3 regions of the Pseudoxanthomonas sp. LjRoot125 genome follow, and region 2 is predicted to be linked to each of the others. Evidence: riboswitches for the same ligand, from Rfam matches in the RefSeq annotation. Region 2 holds a riboswitch; each other region holds the start of a gene.

Region 1 (5,878 bases), 540 kb from region 2:
AAGATCCTACGAGGAGAAAGGGTAGAGATCGGGTTGCAATCTCTCCAGTTCGATCCGCAGCGTGAGTTTGATGGAAGCTGCGGAGAATTCATCGCGACCACCGAACTTGTCTTTGTGATCCTTGGCAATGAGGTGGGCAAGTTTCCGGTAGCCATCCAGCTCAAAGATTTCGATTTGCTGCCCGGCACCGAAAAGTTCAGCTGGAGGCTACAGCGTGTCGAAGGCGCACAGTCGCTTCTCTACTACGACGAACATTCATCCGCGTAGTTCATGCCGAAGCGGTTTAGCCGTTCGTCGTGCTCCAAGGATCGAGCTAATGAGTAGGTGCGAGTTCGTGCCTACGCAACGACAATGGGAACCTCGGCACGATCCCTCGCTACGCAGACGCCGTTTTTGATTAAGTAGATCTCGACATAGTGGTCACCTTCGAAGTTTGTGTTCTCGTACTTCTCACGGTTTCCGCCATCGACCTCTAAGCCGCCTCGTTCCTTTCCGCGCGCAGCATGGCCACGATTCTTAACCTTCCAGCGCACGTTGTATGGCTCGGGCACGTTGCATTCGCGTAGGAAGAATCGCAGGCGGTACCCGAAGGGCAAGCGCCTATCGCGGCGCGCAAGCTGCATAAATCGCCACTGCATAACATTGTTCTGCATCACTTCATAGTCGAGCTTTGCTCTGTAGCGAATGTCTACAGGAAATTTGTCCTCGATAAATTCTTCGCCTGGGGAGGTAAGGTCCGGGAGAACGGTCTCTTGCAGAATCATCCTGCTCATCACCGGGAACGACCGGCCAAAGACAGAGCGCCACTTTTTAGTCTTCTCAACAAGATCAGTGGCTTCGTTTGCCTGCTGGCATCTGCGTAGCGCCTTTCGAGCTCTGCCAGTGAACTGACCTTTTGCTTTGACGGGGTCGCCACTTCCTGGTGCAGGCCAGGTGCCGTCGTTGTCGAGCCCGCTGAGCCACGCAAAAAGTGTGACCAAAAGGTTGGGATAGTCAGCTGCGGATGCGTTTTGCTGGGTAACGTGAGTTAGGAAGAACTGAACTACGAGAGTGTCTATGAGGTAGCCGCCCATCGGCGCCCCCATGTTGTTCTTCCAGGCGCGCATCATCTTCGCTAATGCACGAGCGTTCCCGTTCCAAGCCGTGTCATAGGTATTGAAGGCTTCCATCTCGATTCGGGGATTTGTTCTTTCCCACGAACCTCCGTTTCGAGTTGAGCCGTATATGTAAGACCTATCATTCTGGAGAAACGCTGGGAGGACCTCTACCACGTAATTCTCGAAGTCCACTACCACGACTGGGCCATCCCCGCGAATCGTTGTTCTCGTGTATCTCTTTTGTAGGGAGGCCCGGACATCTGCCAGCATCTGGGACGGGCCATTGCCGGAGCGCCCTTCGTAGCGTGCGAGATCACCTGGCGGCATCTCGAAAACCATGTCGAGGTCGCTGATGCCATGTATAGCGCTGCGACGCCCAAAGGAGCCAACTTGCAAGCTATGCAGCGTGTCAGAGCTGGAATTCCAGAAATCAGCATTGAGGCGGGTCGTTATGCCCTCATAGCTGGTGGAAATGTCCTGGCGATTGGATACGGCGAGGTTCGAGAGAAATTTGTTGAACGCGGCTGCACTCATGGACGTGCGCCGCTATTGGCAAAGAGCGTTGATGAAAAGGTGGATTCCACCAGCCAGTAAAGCCGAAGCGATGACGCCCAAACCAACAAAGGCAGAGAGCGGCGCCATATCGCGCCAGCTGAACTTGGGATTTCGGTGTTCTCGAACCCATGAGGAGTCAATCACCCAGAAGAATCGGTGGTGAGCCTTCCAGCTTGCCCCGAAGATCTGTGGAGACACGTTCAGGTCGGATGCTTCTGTGCGTATGTTGATTAGACGCTGGCGAAACTCGTCCAGTTGTGCCGACTGACCGCTTGAGCTCTTTGCATCGATGGCAAGGTCATGTAGGCGCTTATACAAATTATTCAGCTGTATAGCAGTCCGTTCGTATTCGCCAAGACGCGACTCATAGTCGCGTGCATAGAGCATGCAAATACCGATAATCAGCAGAATTGCCGACGGCAACTTGTCGGCAAACTGCGGATAGACCAGGCCTAAGATCCCTACTGCAAACGAGGTGACGGTCACCATGGTGGGTACTTTCGAGGCGATGTCGAGAGTCGCGAAGTGCAGGCTCGCGCTGTAACCGACGTTGTAGCCTTCGCTGGCGATCTGCTCGAGAAGTAGGTCTCGAGGCGACTTGTTCTGGGACATTCCATTGCGCCTTTAACGTGATCTTCATTCACATTAATGCCCTGAATTCCAGCCTGTCAAAGGCGCAGGCTTTCACCGCTACGGTATTCAGGGGGAGGGCCCAGCCTTTGAGGACGCCAAGCCACCCCTACCATCGTGATGGCTTCCGGAGATCCTCACGTCCACCACGACCGAACTGCGTAGAGGATCGCCGCAACACCGAATGTGCACGCGAGGACGAGTGCGGCGATTGCCAAGAGTTGGCCCGCCCGGTCAGCCCCGCGCGTGCTCATCTCGCCCTGGATATGAAGCTTATGTCGGTTGCCATCACTCTTCATCGTCTGTTCCTGCGAACGCACATCCACCAGCCCGAGGGGTTAGGTCGATCTGGAGGTGTGGTCGCGGGTCGCGATGCGAACGGGAGCCCCGCGACTGGCACGACGCCAGTCGACTGACCCCATCCAGTCCAACGCGTGGAAATGGGGCCGTCGGCAGGTCTTCGGACTGAAGGGCTCGGAAGGATTGTCTTCCACCTACTTCGCCAGCTTCCCGAGGTTGGCCTCAGTGCTTGTGGCGGGTTCGTTCCCTATTACCGCTGCGGGGCAGTGCCGGAGTGGCCCGAAGGCGTCACCAGCTTCCCGTTTTAATCCCGTGGCTTGCGGACCGCGGGAACCGACAACGGCAAGATATGGGGTGATTTGGAGCCAGTCAACACCAAATATTGTGTGGAACGAGACGTGGATTGCCGAAGCATGTTTCACGGGCTCCGACCCTCGGCGGCGGGGTAGGCGGCGCTATGGGAAGCGCATCAGGCCACCGCCAACCGCGTTCAGCTGGCGGCGCCTCAAACAACAGAAGCGGCCCTGTGGGGCTCCCGTCAAACCCCGCCAAGTTCCAAGCGGCGCGATTCACAATTCGGCGCCTCTTTGGGACCTACCAGTTTCCAGAGCCATTGCCCGGCAGGAAGCTTGCCAACCCACCAAGGTCCCAGCCTTTTGTAACGCTCCCAGTAGGTTCTGCACTTGAGGTCAACGGGGGTGCCGCATGCGTTGCACCGCTGCTCGTAGCTGCGGAGGCACTCGTTCCTGAGCTTGACCCTGGTCATCCCCTTCATCTCAATGCCGGCGTCGACCGATCTGCAAAAGAGGAACTGCTTCTTGCATTCCCGGGCGTCCGCCGAGGGGCAGGTGTCGGTCACGGGGATGGCAAGTTCATCCGGCCCCGGAAGAATCACGACGATGAGCAACAGAACCGTCAGGAGGACCTTCAACGGGAAATGGGGCGCTTCTTCTTGCACCCACTTGTCGGCCTTGGCCTCCAGCCACGCTACAAGCCGATCTTTCCACCGGTTCGCGGCGCTCATGGCATGTCCATCGTTTGTTGGGGCCCCATGGGCAGGAACGGGCGGGAGATGGCGGAGCGGTCAGGCGTCGGCAACCATCGGCGTTGCCGCATGGGCGCCGGTCCTACAGATCCGGCGCGCCAGTAGGGGGTATGCCCTGTTGGCTTGCTTGGCGTTACTCGAGGCCTCAGTTGAGCCCTTGCCTTCCGGAGATCTCCGAATGAGCGGCAGCTTTCCTAAGCCACCCTGAAGCCGGCCCCACCCCTACCGCAACCCCGAAACGCACCCAAACAAAAACCCGCCTTGCGGCGGGCTTCTTCAACGCGTTGATTCCTAACAGGAATCTGGTGGCTATGGGTGGACTCGAACCACCGACCCCAGCATTATGAGTGCTGTGCTCTAACCGGCTGAGCTACATAGCCGCGTGAACCGCGTATTCTTCATTTTCACCCCCTCCATGTCAACCGGGCGGCGCGCGCTTGTCGCTTCCGGCGGGGCGTGGCAGAGTCGGGGGCAGTAGATTTCAGGAGTCCGCATCGTGATCGATCCGGACGGCTACCGACCCAATGTCGGTATCGTGTTGATGCGGCCGGATGGCCGGGTGTTCTGGGCGCGACGGGTGCGCCGGGATGGCTGGCAGTTCCCGCAAGGCGGCATGAACACGGACGAGACACCGGTCGAGGCCATGTACCGCGAGTTGCGCGAAGAAACCGGCCTGTTGCCCGAACATGTCGAAGTTTTGGCTGTGACGCCCGGCTGGCTGCGTTATCGACTGCCGCCCCGGGCGGTGCGCCGGAACGAGCGTCAGGTCTGCATCGGCCAGAAGCAGGTCTGGTTCCTGTTGCGTCTTTTGGGGGATGAAGCCCATCTGCGCCTGGACCTGACCGAAAGCCCCGAGTTCGACCATTGGCGCTGGGTGGATTTCTGGTACCCCGTCGAGCACGTGGTCCTGTTCAAGCGCCGTGTCTACGCCAGTGCCCTGGGCCATCTCGCGCCGTTCGCGCGCGGCGTGGCGGGGGTCCAGGCCATTCCCCCGCCATTGCCGTCCGCGCGGCCGCAGGAGATTGTCCGCCGGCGAGGCCGTAGCCGGCCCGGACGTAAACGGGATGGCGGGAGCGAGCCTGCCCAGAATTGACAATCATTCTCATTTTGGGTGCAATAGCACCGGGCCACTGTGGGTCCGTCGCATCCGCTCCCTAACGTGTACGTCTGCATCTGCAACGGCGTGACCGAACGCCAGATCCGTGAAGCCGCCACCGCTGGCTGCACGACCGTGGCCGAGCTGACGATGCGGACGGGCGCCGGCGCCAACTGCGGCAGCTGCCTCGACATGGCGATGGATGTGTTGCAGGCCGCGCAGCCCGCGCCGCGGGAATCCTTGTTCCCGATCCTGACGCTGTCCCACGCCGCCTGATTCGCGGCAACCGTCCGTCGGCGGCGTCGCTCCTTCCCAATGATCACGATTCGCGTTCCGTCACGGAGCGCGTGCACGGGCTAACCTTTGCCGTCCTTCCGCCCACGGAGCATGGCCATGAAAGGCGACGCCAAGGTCATCGAGTACCTCAACAAGGCGCTCTACAACGAGCTCACCGCGATCAACCAGTACTTCCTGCACGCCAAGATGCTGAAGAACTGGGGCTTCAAGGAGTTGGCCGAGCACGAGTACAAGGAATCCATCGACGAGATGAAGCATGCCGACAAGCTGTCGGAGCGCATCCTGTTCCTCGATGGCCTGCCGAATTTCCAGGCGTTGGGGAAGCTGCGCATCGGCGAGACGCCGCGCGAGATCCTCGAGTGCGACCTGGCATTGGAGCAGGAAGCCCTGCCGCTGTTGCGCGATGCCATCAAGTACTGTGAGTCGGTGGCGGATTACGTCAGTCGCAAGCTGTTCGCCGACATCCTGGATTCCGAGGAAGAGCACATCGACTGGCTGGAGACGCAGCTGTCGGTGATCGATCGGATCGGCGAGCCGAACTACCTGCTGACCAAGCTCGAAGGCGACGACTGAGGCGTCGCGGCAGGCTGCGGAATCAGTGGCCTGCCCAACTGCTGTGCGGCGTAGCCCTGGAGCGCCATCCGGGCGCGCGCATACTCCGCGATGACCAGCGCGACTGCGACGGCCGGGCGCTCCAGCTTGCGCGCCCGTGCACCCAGTTCGACGCGCTTGGCGGCAGCCGATAGCGCCATCGCGCCGACATTGGCGCTGGAGGATTTCAGTGTGTGCGCGGCATCGCGCATCGCATCCAGGTCGGGGATCGCCGCCGCCTTCTCGAGCGTCGAGATCAGGCGCGGC
Region 2 (5,878 bases):
GGCGCGGACGCTGTTCGGTCCGCCGGGACACGTGCCGGGGACGGACACGAGGCGCTGAAACTGGCCCGCACGCGCGCGGCCGGCGACAATACGCACCCCCGGCGGCCCCACGCCGCCCGCACGCCTAATCCCATGACCGCCTTCGTTTCGCCCGACCGCATCCGCGGCCTGTTCGCCCAGGCCATGTCCGACATGTACCGCGCCGAGGTGCCGCTGTACGGCGACCTGATCACGCTGGTCGGCGACATCAACACCGACACACAGCGCCGCGACCCCGCCCTCGCCCAACGGCTGCGGCGCACCGGCGAGACCGAGCGCCTGGACCTGGAGCGCCACGGCGCGATCCGCGTGGGCACGCCGGCCGAACTGGCGATGCTGGGCCGCGTGTTCGCGCTGATGGGCATGCACCCGGTGGGCTATTACGACCTCACCGTGGCCGGTGTGCCGGTGCATGCCACCGCGTTCCGTCCGCTGACCGAGGCCGCGCTGGCCGCCAACCCGTTCCGCATCTTCACCTCGCTGCTGCGGCTGGAACTGATCGCCGACGCCGCGCTGCGCGCCGAGGCCGAAGCGATCCTGGCCCGCCGCGACATCTTCACCCCCGATGCGCGCGCGCTGGTCGCGCAAGCCGAACGGGACGGCGGACTGGACGACGCCGATGCGCAGCGCTTCGTCGCCGAAGTGCTGGAAACCTTCCGCTGGCATGGCGATGCGACCGTCTCGCTGGAGACCTACCACGCGCTGCACGGCCTGCACCGCCTGGTGGCCGACGTGGTCAGCTTCCGCGGCCCGCACATCAACCACCTCACCCCGCGCACGCTGGACATCGACGCCGCGCAGGCCGCGATGCTGGAACGCGGCATCCAGGCCAAGGCGCTGATCGAAGGCCCGCCGCGCCGCGCCGTGCCGATCCTGCTGCGCCAGACCAGCTTCAAGGCGCTGGAAGAGGAAGTCGCCTTCCCCGACGCCACCGGCACGCTGGTGCCCGGCAGCCACAGCGCGCGCTTCGGCGAGATCGAGCAGCGCGGCCTGGCGCTGACCCCGGCCGGGCGTGAGTTGTACGACCGCCTGCTCGCGCAGGTGCGCCAGGCGGGCGGCGCCGGCAATACGTCGGCCGACTATCCGCAGCGACTGGCGGCGGCGTTCGCGGCGTTCCCGGATGACGAGACCACGCTGCGCCGCGAAGGCCTGGGCTACTTCCGCTACCGCCTGACCGATGCCGGCGACGCCCTGCCCGCGGCCGAACGCGCGGCGATGACGCCGGATGCGCTGGTCGGTGCCGGCCTCGCGGTCGTCGATCCGATCGTCTACGAGGACTTCCTGCCGGTCAGCGCGGCGGGCATCTTCCAGTCCAACCTCGGTGGCGGCGAACAGCGCGCCTACGACGCCCACGCCAACCAGGACGCGTTCGAAACCGCACTCGGCGCGAAGATCCACGACCCGTTCGCCCTGTATGCGCAGGCGCAGGACGCGTCGATCGCAGCGCTGCAGGCCTGATGCCCACGCTGGAACCGTGAAACCCGCATCGCGTCGACATCGGCTGTTCCACACAACATTTGGTGTTGACGCCTCCGGGACCCCCCACTATCTTGTGGCCGTCGGTTCCGGTGGCCGCAAGCCACGGGATTAAAACGGGAAGCCGGTGACGCGTTCGCGCCACTCCGGCACTGCCCCGCAGCGGTAATTGGGAACGAACCCGCCACCAGCACTGGGGCCTTGCCCTGGGAAGCGGCGGACGTAGGAAGAAGGCTCGCCCTTCGCGCCCATGAGTCCGAAGACCTGCCGACAGCCGCGCGTTGCACACCGCGCGGTGCCGGCCGCGGAATCTCCGGGGGGAGAGGGCTGGCGAAGCAGGGCACGCCGGTCTTCCGTCCGCGCGATCTCGCCTCCTGCGACGCCGCTTCCCCACTGTGATCCTCCATCCGGCCTTGCGCTGCCCCGCGAGGGACGGGCCGCCGCGTGCACCACGCATGGAGGAATCTCGTGACCCAGATCGACAGCGCCGTCGCCGACGCCGGCACCACCCCGTCCCAGAAGGACGCGTTCTCGCTGACCCCGCCGCCCACCGCCACCGCGATGAGCGTGACCAAGCGCAACGGCGGCCGCGAGCCGGTGGACCTCAACAAGATCGTGCGCGCCGTGCAGCGCAATTGCGAAGGCCTGCACGCCATCGATCCGATGCGCGTGGCCACCCGCACCATCTCCGGCCTGTACGACGGCGCCAGCACGCGCGAACTGGACGAACTGTCGATCCGCACGGCCGCGCTGCTGACCGGCGAGGAACCCGAATACAGCCGCCTGGCCGCGCGCCTGCTGGCCGGTTACATCGCCAAGGAAGTGACCGGCCAGGAGATCCACGCGTTCTCGCAGTCGGTGACGCGCGGCCACGAGGTCGGCCTGATCAACGACCGCCTGCTGAACTTCGTGCAGACCAACGCACGCAAGCTCAACGATGCACTGGACGCCTCGCTGGACCTGCACTTCGACTACTTCGGCCTGCGCACGCTGTACGACCGCTACCTGCTGCGCCACCCGCACACCCGCAAGGTGATCGAAACGCCGCAGCAGTTCTTCCTGCGCATCGCCTGCGCGCTGAGCGAGGACGTGCCGGAGGCGCTGGCGCTGTACCGCCGCATGGGCAACCTGGACTACCTGCCCAGCTCGCCGACGCTGTTCAACAGCGGCACCACGCACGAGCAGCTGTCATCGTGCTTCCTGCTCGATTCGCCGCAGGACACGCTGGAATCCATCTACGCCAAGTACGGCGACATCGCCCAGCTGAGCAAGTTCAGCGGCGGCATCGGCGTGAGCTACACGCGCGTGCGTTCGCGCGGCTCGCTGATCAAGTCCACCAACGGCCACAGCAACGGCATCGTGCCGTGGCTGAAGACGCTGGATTCCTCGGTCGCGGCGGTCAACCAGGGCGGCAAGCGCAAGGGCGCGGCCTGCGTGTACCTGGAAACCTGGCATGCGGACATCGAGGACTTCCTCGAACTGCGCGACAACACCGGCGATGAAGCCCGCCGCACCCACAACCTCAACCTGGCCAACTGGGTGCCGGACCTCTTCATGAAGCGCGTCGAGGCCGACCAGGAATGGTCGCTGTTCGATCCGCGCGTGGTGCCGGAACTGACCGACCTGTACGGCGCCGCCTTCGAGCTGGCCTACACGCAGGCCGAAGCGCAGGGCAAGGCGATGAAGACCACGTCCGCCCGCAAGCTGTACGGCCGGATGATGCGCACGCTGGCCGAGACCGGCAACGGCTGGATGACGTTCAAGGACAAGTGCAACGCGGCCAGCAACCAGACGCTCCGCGCGGGCAACGTCATCCACCTGTCGAACCTGTGCACCGAGATCCTCGAGGTCACCTCGGCGGAAGAGACCGCCGTGTGCAACCTGGGCTCGATCAACCTGGGCCGCCACTTCGATGACGATGGTTGGTTCGATTTCGACAAGCTCGCCGAAACCGTCCGCCTGGCCGTGCGCCAGCTGGACCGCGTGATCGACCTGAACTTCTATCCGATCGAGACCGCGCGCCGCGGCAACCTGCGCTGGCGCCCGGTCGGCCTGGGCTGCATGGGCCTGCAGGACGTGTTCTTCAAGCTACGCCTGCCGTTCGACAGCGCCGAAGCGCGCGCGCTGTCGGCGAAGATCGCCGAGACCATCTACTTCCATGCGCTGGAAACGTCGGTGGAGCTGGCGCAGGAACGCGGCCGCCATCCGTCGTTCGCCGACACCCGCGCGGCCAACGGCGAACTGCAGTTCGACGCCTGGAACATTACGCCGGAGAACGTCGAGCGCTGGGACGCCCTGCGTGCGCGCATCAAGGAACATGGCCTGCGCAACTCGCTGCTCATCGCCATTGCGCCGACCGCGACGATCGCCTCGATCGCCGGCTGCTACGAGTGCGTGGAGCCGCAGGTGTCCAACCTGTTCAAGCGCGAAACGCTGTCGGGCGACTTCCTGCAGGTCAACCGCTACCTGGTGGACGAGCTGAAGAAGCTCGGCCTGTGGACGCCGGAGACGCGCGATGCGATCAAGTTGTCCGAAGGCTCCATCCAGGGCATCGCGCAGATCCCGGAGACGCTGCAGCAGGTCTACCGCACCGCGTGGGAACTGCCGATGCGCTCGCTGATCGACATGGCGGCCGGCCGCGGCGCCTTCATCGACCAGTCGGCATCGCTCAACCTGTTCATGGAAAGCCCGAACATCGGCGCAATGTCGTCCATGTACATGTACGCATGGAAGCAGGGCATCAAGACCACCTACTACCTGCGCTCGCGCCCGGCGACGAAGATCGCCAAGACCACGGTCAGCACGGCCGCCGCCGCCGCGCCAAAGCGGGAATACACGCCCACCGAAGCCATCGCCTGCTCGCTGGAGAACCCGGAAGCCTGCGAGGCCTGCCAGTAACGCCTCTCCCACGTCGGTATTCCCGACGGATCACGGCACAGGGACGTGCCGGGCGCACGGATGCGCCACTCCCTCATTCATGGCGCGCCGTCGCCGACGGCGTGCCGCACAGGAAACACCATGTCCGCCCAACCCAAGCAGATGCTGCTAGACCCCGGTTTCGAACTGACGCTGCGCCCGATGCGCTACCCGCAGTTCTATGACATGTACCGCGACGCCATCAAGAACACGTGGACGGTGGAAGAGATCAACTTCCAGATTGACATCACCGACCTGCACTCGAAGATGACGCCGGCCGACCGCCACCTGATCCACCGGCTGGTCGCGTTCTTCGCCACCGGCGATTCCATCGTGTCGAACAACCTGGTGCTGAACCTGTACCAGCACCTCAACGCGCCCGAAGCGCGCATGTACCTGTCGCGGCAGCTCTACGAAGAAGCGCTGCACGTGCAGTTCTACCTGACCCTGCTGGACAACTACCTGCCCGACCCGTCGGAGCGCTTCAAGGCGTTCGCGGCGGTGGAGAACATCCCGGCGATCAAGAAGAAGGCCGACTTCTGCTTCAAATGGATCGACAGCATCCAGGACATGAAGCGGATCGAGACGCGCGACCAGCGCCGGCAGTTCCTGCTCAACCAGATCTGCTTCGCCGCGTGCATCGAAGGCCTGTTCTTCTTCGCTGCCTTCGCCTACGTGTACTACTTCCGCTCGCGCGGCCTGTTGCCGGGCCTGGCCAGTGGCACCAACTGGGTGTTCCGCGACGAGAGCTGCCACATGGAGTTCGCGTTCGAGTGCGTGCGCACCGTGCGCGAGGAAGAACCGGACCTGTTCGACGACGTCATGCAGCAGCAGGTCTACGACATGCTGGAAGAGGCGATCGAGTGCGAAGTGCAGTTTGCCGAGGACGTGCTGTCGGGTGGCGTGGCCGGCATCTCGACGCGCGACATGCGGCAGTACCTGCAGCACTGCGCGGACCAGCACTTCGCCAAGCTCGGCATGCCCAAGCGCTACGACGTGCGCAACCCGCTGCCCTTCATGGAGCTGCAGGACGTGCAGGAGCTGACCAACTTCTTCGAACGTCGCGTCTCCGCCTATCAGCTGGGCGTACAGGGCGAGGTGGGCTTCGACCACGCGTTCTGAGGCGTGACGATGGTTGACGTGGGAGCGACGTAAGTCGCGATCTCTGCAACGACACGTCCTCGTGGCATCCGAAGGGCGACGGCGTGCTTCTTTCGCCCTGTCGCGACTCACGTCGCTCCCACAAGGCCTGCGCTATGCTCCCGCCGGGAGTACGCGAACCGGAGCACCACCATGACCGAACTGGCCAACGCCGAAGCGCGCCCCGTCGAGGCGCGCCTGCTGCACATGGTCTTCCCCGACCACACCAACCACCTGGGCACGCTGTTCGGCGGCCAGGCGCTGGCGTGGATGGACATGTCGGCCTTCATCGCCGCGTCGCGTTATG
Region 3 (5,878 bases), 500 kb from region 2:
CGCGTCGAGGTCGATCTCGGGCGCGCCGCCGACCTGGCTGCGGAAACCGAGCTCGGCGTACTGCGGGATATGGCGGATGCCGGAGCGGCCTTCGCGCAACGCGGCCGACACGGTGTCCGCGTCGTTGCCCAGGCAGGAGGTGATGCCCAGGCCGGTGATGACGACACGGCGCATCAGAAGCTCTCCGTCGACGTGAACAGGCCCACGCGCAGGTCGCGCGCGGTGTAGATCTCGCGGCCGTCGACCAGCATGCGGCCATCGGCCACCGCCAGCACCAGCTTGCGGTTGACCACGCGGCTGATGTCGATCTCGTAGCTCACGCGCTTGGCGGTGGGCAGCACTTGGCCGGTGAACTTCACTTCGCCGGAGCCGAGCGCGCGACCACGGCCGGGCGCGCCGATCCAGGTGAGGAAGAAACCGGTGAGCTGCCACATCGCATCCAGGCCCAGGCAGCCGGGCATCACCGGATCGCCGAGGAAGTGGCACTGGAAGAACCACAGGTCCGGACGGATATCGAGTTCGGCGCGCACCATGCCCTTGCCATGCGTGCCGCCGTCCTGGCGGATCTCGGTGATGCGATCGAACATCAGCATCGGGTCGTTCGGGAGACGGCCGCTGTCGGGGCCGAAGAGTTCACCGCGCGCGCTGGCCAGCAGCTGTTCGCGCGAGAAGGAAGCGGGGGCGTTCATTGCGTCGTCCGTTCTGCGAAGGCGCAAATAATGCACACATGTGCATACGCTTGTCTTGATGCAAATCAACCGGGTTTTTCCATACGCCGGCGTACCATCGTGGAAGTGCAATTTCGGCAAGGGTTTCACGCGATCCGCCCGCATCTCCACACGCGTGCGTATCCAACGCGCATGCATCCATGCGATCGCGTACGGCCGCCGATATCATCGCGTGATGCGCAAGATCATCCACATCGACATGGACGCGTTCTACGCGTCGGTGGAGCAGCGCGACGATCCGTCGCTGCGCGGGCGACCCGTGGTCGTGGCCTGGCGCGGCGAGCGCTCGGTGGTGTGTGCGGCGTCCTACGAAGCGCGCGTGTTCGGCGTGCGCTCGGCGATGCCGGCGATTCGCGCGGAGCGGTTGTGCCCGCAGGCGGTGTTCGTGCCGCCCGATTTCATCCGCTACAAGGCGGTGTCGCGGCAGGTGCGCGAGATCTTCTTCCGTCATACCGACCTGGTCGAACCGCTCTCGCTGGACGAGGCCTACCTCGACGTCACCGCGCCGAAGACCGACCTGCCGACGGCCACCGCCGTGGCCGAGACCATCCGCGCGCAGATCCGCGAAGAAACGCAGCTGACCGCCTCGGCCGGCGTGGCGCCGAACAAGTTCCTCGCCAAGATCGCCTCGGACTGGCGCAAGCCGGATGGCCAGTTCGTCCTGCGTCCGCACCAGGTGGAGGCGTTCCTGACGCCACTGCCGGTGGAGCGCATCCCGGGCGTCGGCAAGGTGATGCAGGGGCGCTTGAATGCGGATGGCATCCGTACCGTCGGCGACCTGCGCCTTCACCCGCAACACGAGCTGGAAGCGCGCTACGGCAGCTTCGGCGGCAGCCTGTACCGGCGCGCGCGCGGCATCGACGAGCGGCCTGTCGAACCGGACCAGCCGGTGCAGTCGATCTCCTCCGAAGACACCTTCGCCACCGACCTGCTGTTGTCGGAACTGGAACCGCACATCGTCCGCATCGCGGAAAAGGCATGGCAGGCCAGCCGCAAGACCGAGCGCGTGGGCCGCACAGTGGTGCTGAAGCTGAAGACCTCCCAGTTCCGCATCCTCACCCGCAGCTTCACGCCGGAATCGCCGCCGTCCTCCGCGCAGGACTTCATCGATATCGCCCTGGCGCTGCGCGAGCGCGTCGACCTGCCGGGCGCCACCCGCTACCGACTGGTGGGCGTGGGGCTGTCGGGGTTCCGGGATCGGGATGAGATGGCGACCCAGCCTGGCTTGTTCGACGGAGCGGAGTTGGCTGCCGGTTGAGCCGAAAAAAAGCCCGGCAATGCCGGGCTTCTTCCTGTCGCGTGCCGCCGTCGAATTACTCGGTCGGCTGGTAGCGCAAGCTCAGGCCGTAGGTGCGGCCGGCCTGGTTGTACCAGGCGACGGTTTCGTACTCGCGGTCGAACACGTTGCCCACCTTCGCTTGCAGCGTCCATGCCGGCGCGATGGCGTACTCCAGGCGCAGATCCAGCGTGCTGTAGCCGCCCAGGCGGACCGTGTTGGCCAGATTGTCGTAGCGCTCGCCTGCGGCGTTGAACGTCAGGCCGGTGCGGAACGCGCCGAACGCGCGATCCACGTCGACGCGCGCGGTGTTGCGCGGACGGCGTGCCAGCAGGTTGTCGTCGTTGAAGCCGGCCGACCGATTGCGCGGATCGGTGTGGCTCAGCTGGGTGGCGATGTCGAAGCCTGCCACCGCGACGTCGACGGTGAACTCCGCGCCGCGGATGCGGGCTTCGTCGATGTTGTTGGGCAGGAAGATCGCCGCGTCGTAGGAGATCAGCTGGTCCACCTTGTTCTGGTAGACGTTGAACGTCCAGTTCCAGGTGTCCGCGTACTGCGCGATGCCGAGGTTGACGCTCTCGGACTCTTCCGGCTTCAGGTCCGGATTGCCGAAGAACGGGTAGTACAGGTCGTTGAAGCTCGGCGCCTTGAAGCCCGTGGCCACGCTGGCGGTCAGCTTCAGGCCGTTACCGAAGCCGAACCCGTAGCCCAGGCTGCCGGTGGTGTGGTTGCCGAACTGCTCGTTGTCGTCGTTGCGGACGCTGGCCTGCAGCTGGTGCGCGCCGAAGCGGCCCTGGTATTCGACGAAGCCGGCCAGGTTGTCGCGCTGGGTGACGTCGAAGTCGGTGGCGCTTTCCACCTTGTCGTCCTGCCAGTCGATGCCGGCGGTCAGCAGCTGGTTGGCGGCCACGGCGAAGTCGCCCTGCGCCGACGCCACGTAGCGACGCGTCTCGAAGTAACCGGACGGCACGTCATCGTGGAAGTCGTCGGACTTGTCGTCGTTGCGGCCCAGGCTCAGCAGCAGGTTGACCTTGTCGCTCGGCGCGTAGCGCAGCTTGGTGCCCAGCACCTGCTGCACGGTTTCGGATCGGTTGGTGAAGCTGCCGTCGAACTCGCTCTCGCCGTCGGCGCGCAGCGCGTTGGCTTCCAGCGTCAGCGTATCGGTGAACGAGTAACCGCCGCGCAGGTTGGCCGAGGTATTACGGTAGCCGTCGCGGTCGGGTTCGTCGGCGAAGCAGCCGGCACCGAACGGGTTCGCGGCATCCCCGCTGGTGCCGCGGCAGGCGTTGAAGCCGTCGGTGCGCGTGTGCGCCACGTCGGCGCCGAACCAGCCGCGGCCGATGCCGCCGCCGATACCGGCGCTGGCTTCACGCGTACTGTCGCTGCCCACGCCGATGCGGAAGTTCGGCCGCACCTTGCCGGTGTTGCGGCGGGTGAACACCTGGATCACGCCGCCGATGGCTTCGGAGCCCCACAGGCTCGAGCGCGGACCGCGCACGATCTCGACGCGATCGATCTGGTCGATCGGCAGGTCCTGCAATGCCGGCAGGCCGGCGGTCGCCGAGCCCATGCGCACGCCATCCACGAGCACCAGCACGTGGTCGGATTCGGCACCGCGCAGATTGAGCGTGGTGATCTTGCCCGCGCCGCCCTGGTTGGCGATCGAGATGCCGGCGCGTCCCTGCAGCAGTTCGCCCAGCGAGCGCGCCTGGCTGCGCTGGATCGCGTCGCGGCCGATCACCTGCGCGGGAACCAGGCTGTCTTCGACGGCCACTTCCGTGCGCGTGCCGGAGACGATGATCTCGTCGAGGTTGGTGGCCTCCTGCGCCTGCGCTGCAGCGGGCAGCGCCATCGCGACCGCGAGGGCCAGCAGGGAAGGGGAGGAAAAAGTACGGCTTTGCATCGGAACAACTCCATCGCGCGCCCCGCGCGCATTCTTCGGCGTGGAGTCGCGATGGAAAGGGATGCGGAGCGGACAGCGCAGGCGAAGCGGCGCGGCACGCCGCGACGCCCTCCGCATCGCAACCAGTGGACTCCCAGGCCGGTCTCCGGGCTTGCGAACGAGTGCAGGGCACTCCGCCGTGGCGCCTTCCCATGCGTCGTGGACGCACAGTGGCCGATGCCGCGGCTGTCTTCGCCTACCGTTGCGGGGGCAGCGCCGGAATGCCGCCGTGGGGCGGGTCACCGGCTTCCCGTTTCAACCCGGCACGAGGCGCGGGTCACCTGAAAGCGCGCGCAGTATACGGGAAGCGCTCGCGTCGCCGTCAGGCGCGCGGTCGCCGCGGGCGATCAGTCGTCGCCGCGCGAGTCGAACAGGTTCAGGGACGGGCCCGTGTCTTCTTCCTGCTCGGTGTGGGTCGTCGTCACCGGGCCGGCGGCAGGGCGGCCACGCGGTGGCGGCAGCAAGGCCGCGGCCGCGTCGTAGGCCACCAGTAGTTCGCCGCGGCGCGCTTCGGGCAACTGCTGCCAGTGGCAATCCAGCAGGGCGCCTTCCAGCGCATACAGCAGGTTGAGACTCGGGCGGAACCCCGCACGCTTGACCCGGATGAAGGCCTCGACCGCGCCAACCGACTCCAGGTCCTCCTGCGTGCGCAGGCCGACCTGGCGGAGCCAGGCGGCGGACTTGGGGCCGATGTTGCGCAGCTTGGTGCCTGTCATGTCAGCGAATCCAGGAAAATGGCGGCGATGCGTTCCATGCCTTCCTGGTCGTCCGCATCGAACCGGGCCAGGCGGGGGCTGTCCAGGTCGAGCACGCCGACGAGTTCGCCCCCTTTCACCAGCGGGACCACCAATTCCGAGCGCGATGCGGAATCGCAGGCGATGTGGCCCGGGAAGGCGTCCACATCGTCCACGCGCTGGGTCTGGTGGGTGCGTGCGGCGGCTCCGCAGACCCCCTTGTCCAACGGGATCCGCACGCAGGCTGGTAAGCCTTGGAACGGACCGACCACCAATTCCCGGCCATCGAAGAAGTAGAAACCCACCCAGTTGAAGTCCGGAAGGGCGTGGTAGACCAGTGCGGCCAGGTTGGCGGCATTGGCGATCCGGTCCGGTTCGCCAGCCAGCAGGGCGCGCGCCTGTTCGACCAGCTGCGCGTATTGTTCCGGCTTGCTGCCGGTGAGCGTTTGGGAGGCGAATGACATGCCGTCGATTCTACTCCCGGCACTTCGCGGCGGCCCGATATGATGCATTCCATCGGCAGGCCTGACGGGGAGACGGGTAGGCATGAGCGCAGGTGAAGACGAGGCCAGCTGGCGCGGCCATGGGGTGACGCGGCTCGAGGCGTTCGTGGATGCGGCCTTCGCGTTCGCGGTGACCCTGCTGGTGATCTCGGTGGACAGCATCCCGGACAGCATCGGCGCGCTGCTGCAGGCGCTGAAGAACGTGCCGGCGTTCGCCGCCAGCTTCGCGATGGTGGCGATGTTCTGGTATGCGCACGTGCGCTGGAGCCGTCGCTACCGCCTCGGCAGCGTGCCCGCCACCTTGCTCAGCCTGCTGCTGGTGTTCCTGGTGCTGGTCTACGTGTATCCGCTGCGCCTGTTGCTGGGCACCTTCTTCGCCTGGATCACCGGCGGCTGGTTGCCGATGCCGCTGAACGACGCCAACGGGGCGCGCCCATTGGCCTTCATGTTCACCTTTTACGGGTTGGCGTTCGCGTCGATGTCGGCCTGCATCGGCGGCCTGTACGCGCTGGCGTGGCGTGCGCGTGCGCGCCTGGAGTTGGATGGAGAGGCCGCCGCCAACGCCGCGGGCGAGTTCGCTTCGCATGCGTATTTCGTCCTGGTCGGGCTGCTGTCGGTGCTGATCGCCGGCCTGCTGACCGAAGACTCGCGCTCGTGGCAGGTCGCGCTGCCGGGCAGCGTGTACTTCCTGCTCT

What was found. A riboswitch is a leader RNA that binds a small molecule or an ion and turns the genes downstream of it on or off. The one in region 2 is predicted to bind cobalamin.
Region 1: another riboswitch for cobalamin. It lies ahead of ACSION_RS03635 (SLATT domain-containing protein); the one in region 2 lies ahead of ACSION_RS01355 (ribonucleoside-diphosphate reductase subunit alpha).
Region 3: another riboswitch for cobalamin. It lies ahead of btuB (TonB-dependent vitamin B12 receptor); the one in region 2 lies ahead of ACSION_RS01355 (ribonucleoside-diphosphate reductase subunit alpha).

What each region holds. Positions count from the first base shown of each region.
Region 1 is NZ_CAXUOY020000001.1:825,202-831,079, forward strand. Features, by position in the region: gene ACSION_RS03625 (DUF4365 domain-containing protein) at 1-267, shown strand, start outside; gene ACSION_RS03630 (SMODS domain-containing nucleotidyltransferase) at 339-1,631, opposite strand; gene ACSION_RS03635 (SLATT domain-containing protein) at 1,644-2,264, opposite strand; cobalamin riboswitch at 2,717-2,935, opposite strand; gene ACSION_RS03640 (hypothetical protein) at 3,121-3,606, opposite strand; tRNA gene ACSION_RS03645 (tRNA-Met) at 3,931-4,007, opposite strand; gene ACSION_RS03650 (RNA pyrophosphohydrolase) at 4,124-4,720, shown strand; gene ACSION_RS03655 ((2Fe-2S)-binding protein) at 4,787-4,999, shown strand; gene bfr (bacterioferritin) at 5,117-5,593, shown strand; gene ACSION_RS03665 (ATP-binding protein) at 5,560-5,878, opposite strand, start outside.
Region 2 is NZ_CAXUOY020000001.1:284,681-290,558, forward strand. Features, by position in the region: gene ACSION_RS01345 (sterol desaturase family protein) at 1-58, shown strand, start outside; gene hglS (2-oxoadipate dioxygenase/decarboxylase HglS) at 133-1,497, shown strand; cobalamin riboswitch at 1,583-1,801, shown strand; gene ACSION_RS01355 (ribonucleoside-diphosphate reductase subunit alpha) at 2,077-4,413, shown strand; gene ACSION_RS01360 (ribonucleotide-diphosphate reductase subunit beta) at 4,534-5,553, shown strand; gene ACSION_RS01365 (acyl-CoA thioesterase) at 5,725-5,878, shown strand, end outside.
Region 3 is NZ_CAXUOY020000001.1:782,123-788,000, forward strand. Features, by position in the region: gene fabB (beta-ketoacyl-ACP synthase I) at 1-174, opposite strand, end outside; gene fabA (3-hydroxyacyl-[acyl-carrier-protein] dehydratase FabA) at 174-689, opposite strand; gene dinB (DNA polymerase IV) at 904-1,986, shown strand; gene btuB (TonB-dependent vitamin B12 receptor) at 2,042-3,907, opposite strand; cobalamin riboswitch at 4,027-4,246, opposite strand; gene ACSION_RS03455 (TfoX/Sxy family protein) at 4,294-4,662, opposite strand; gene ACSION_RS03460 (GAF domain-containing protein) at 4,659-5,144, opposite strand; gene ACSION_RS03465 (TMEM175 family protein) at 5,227-5,878, shown strand, end outside.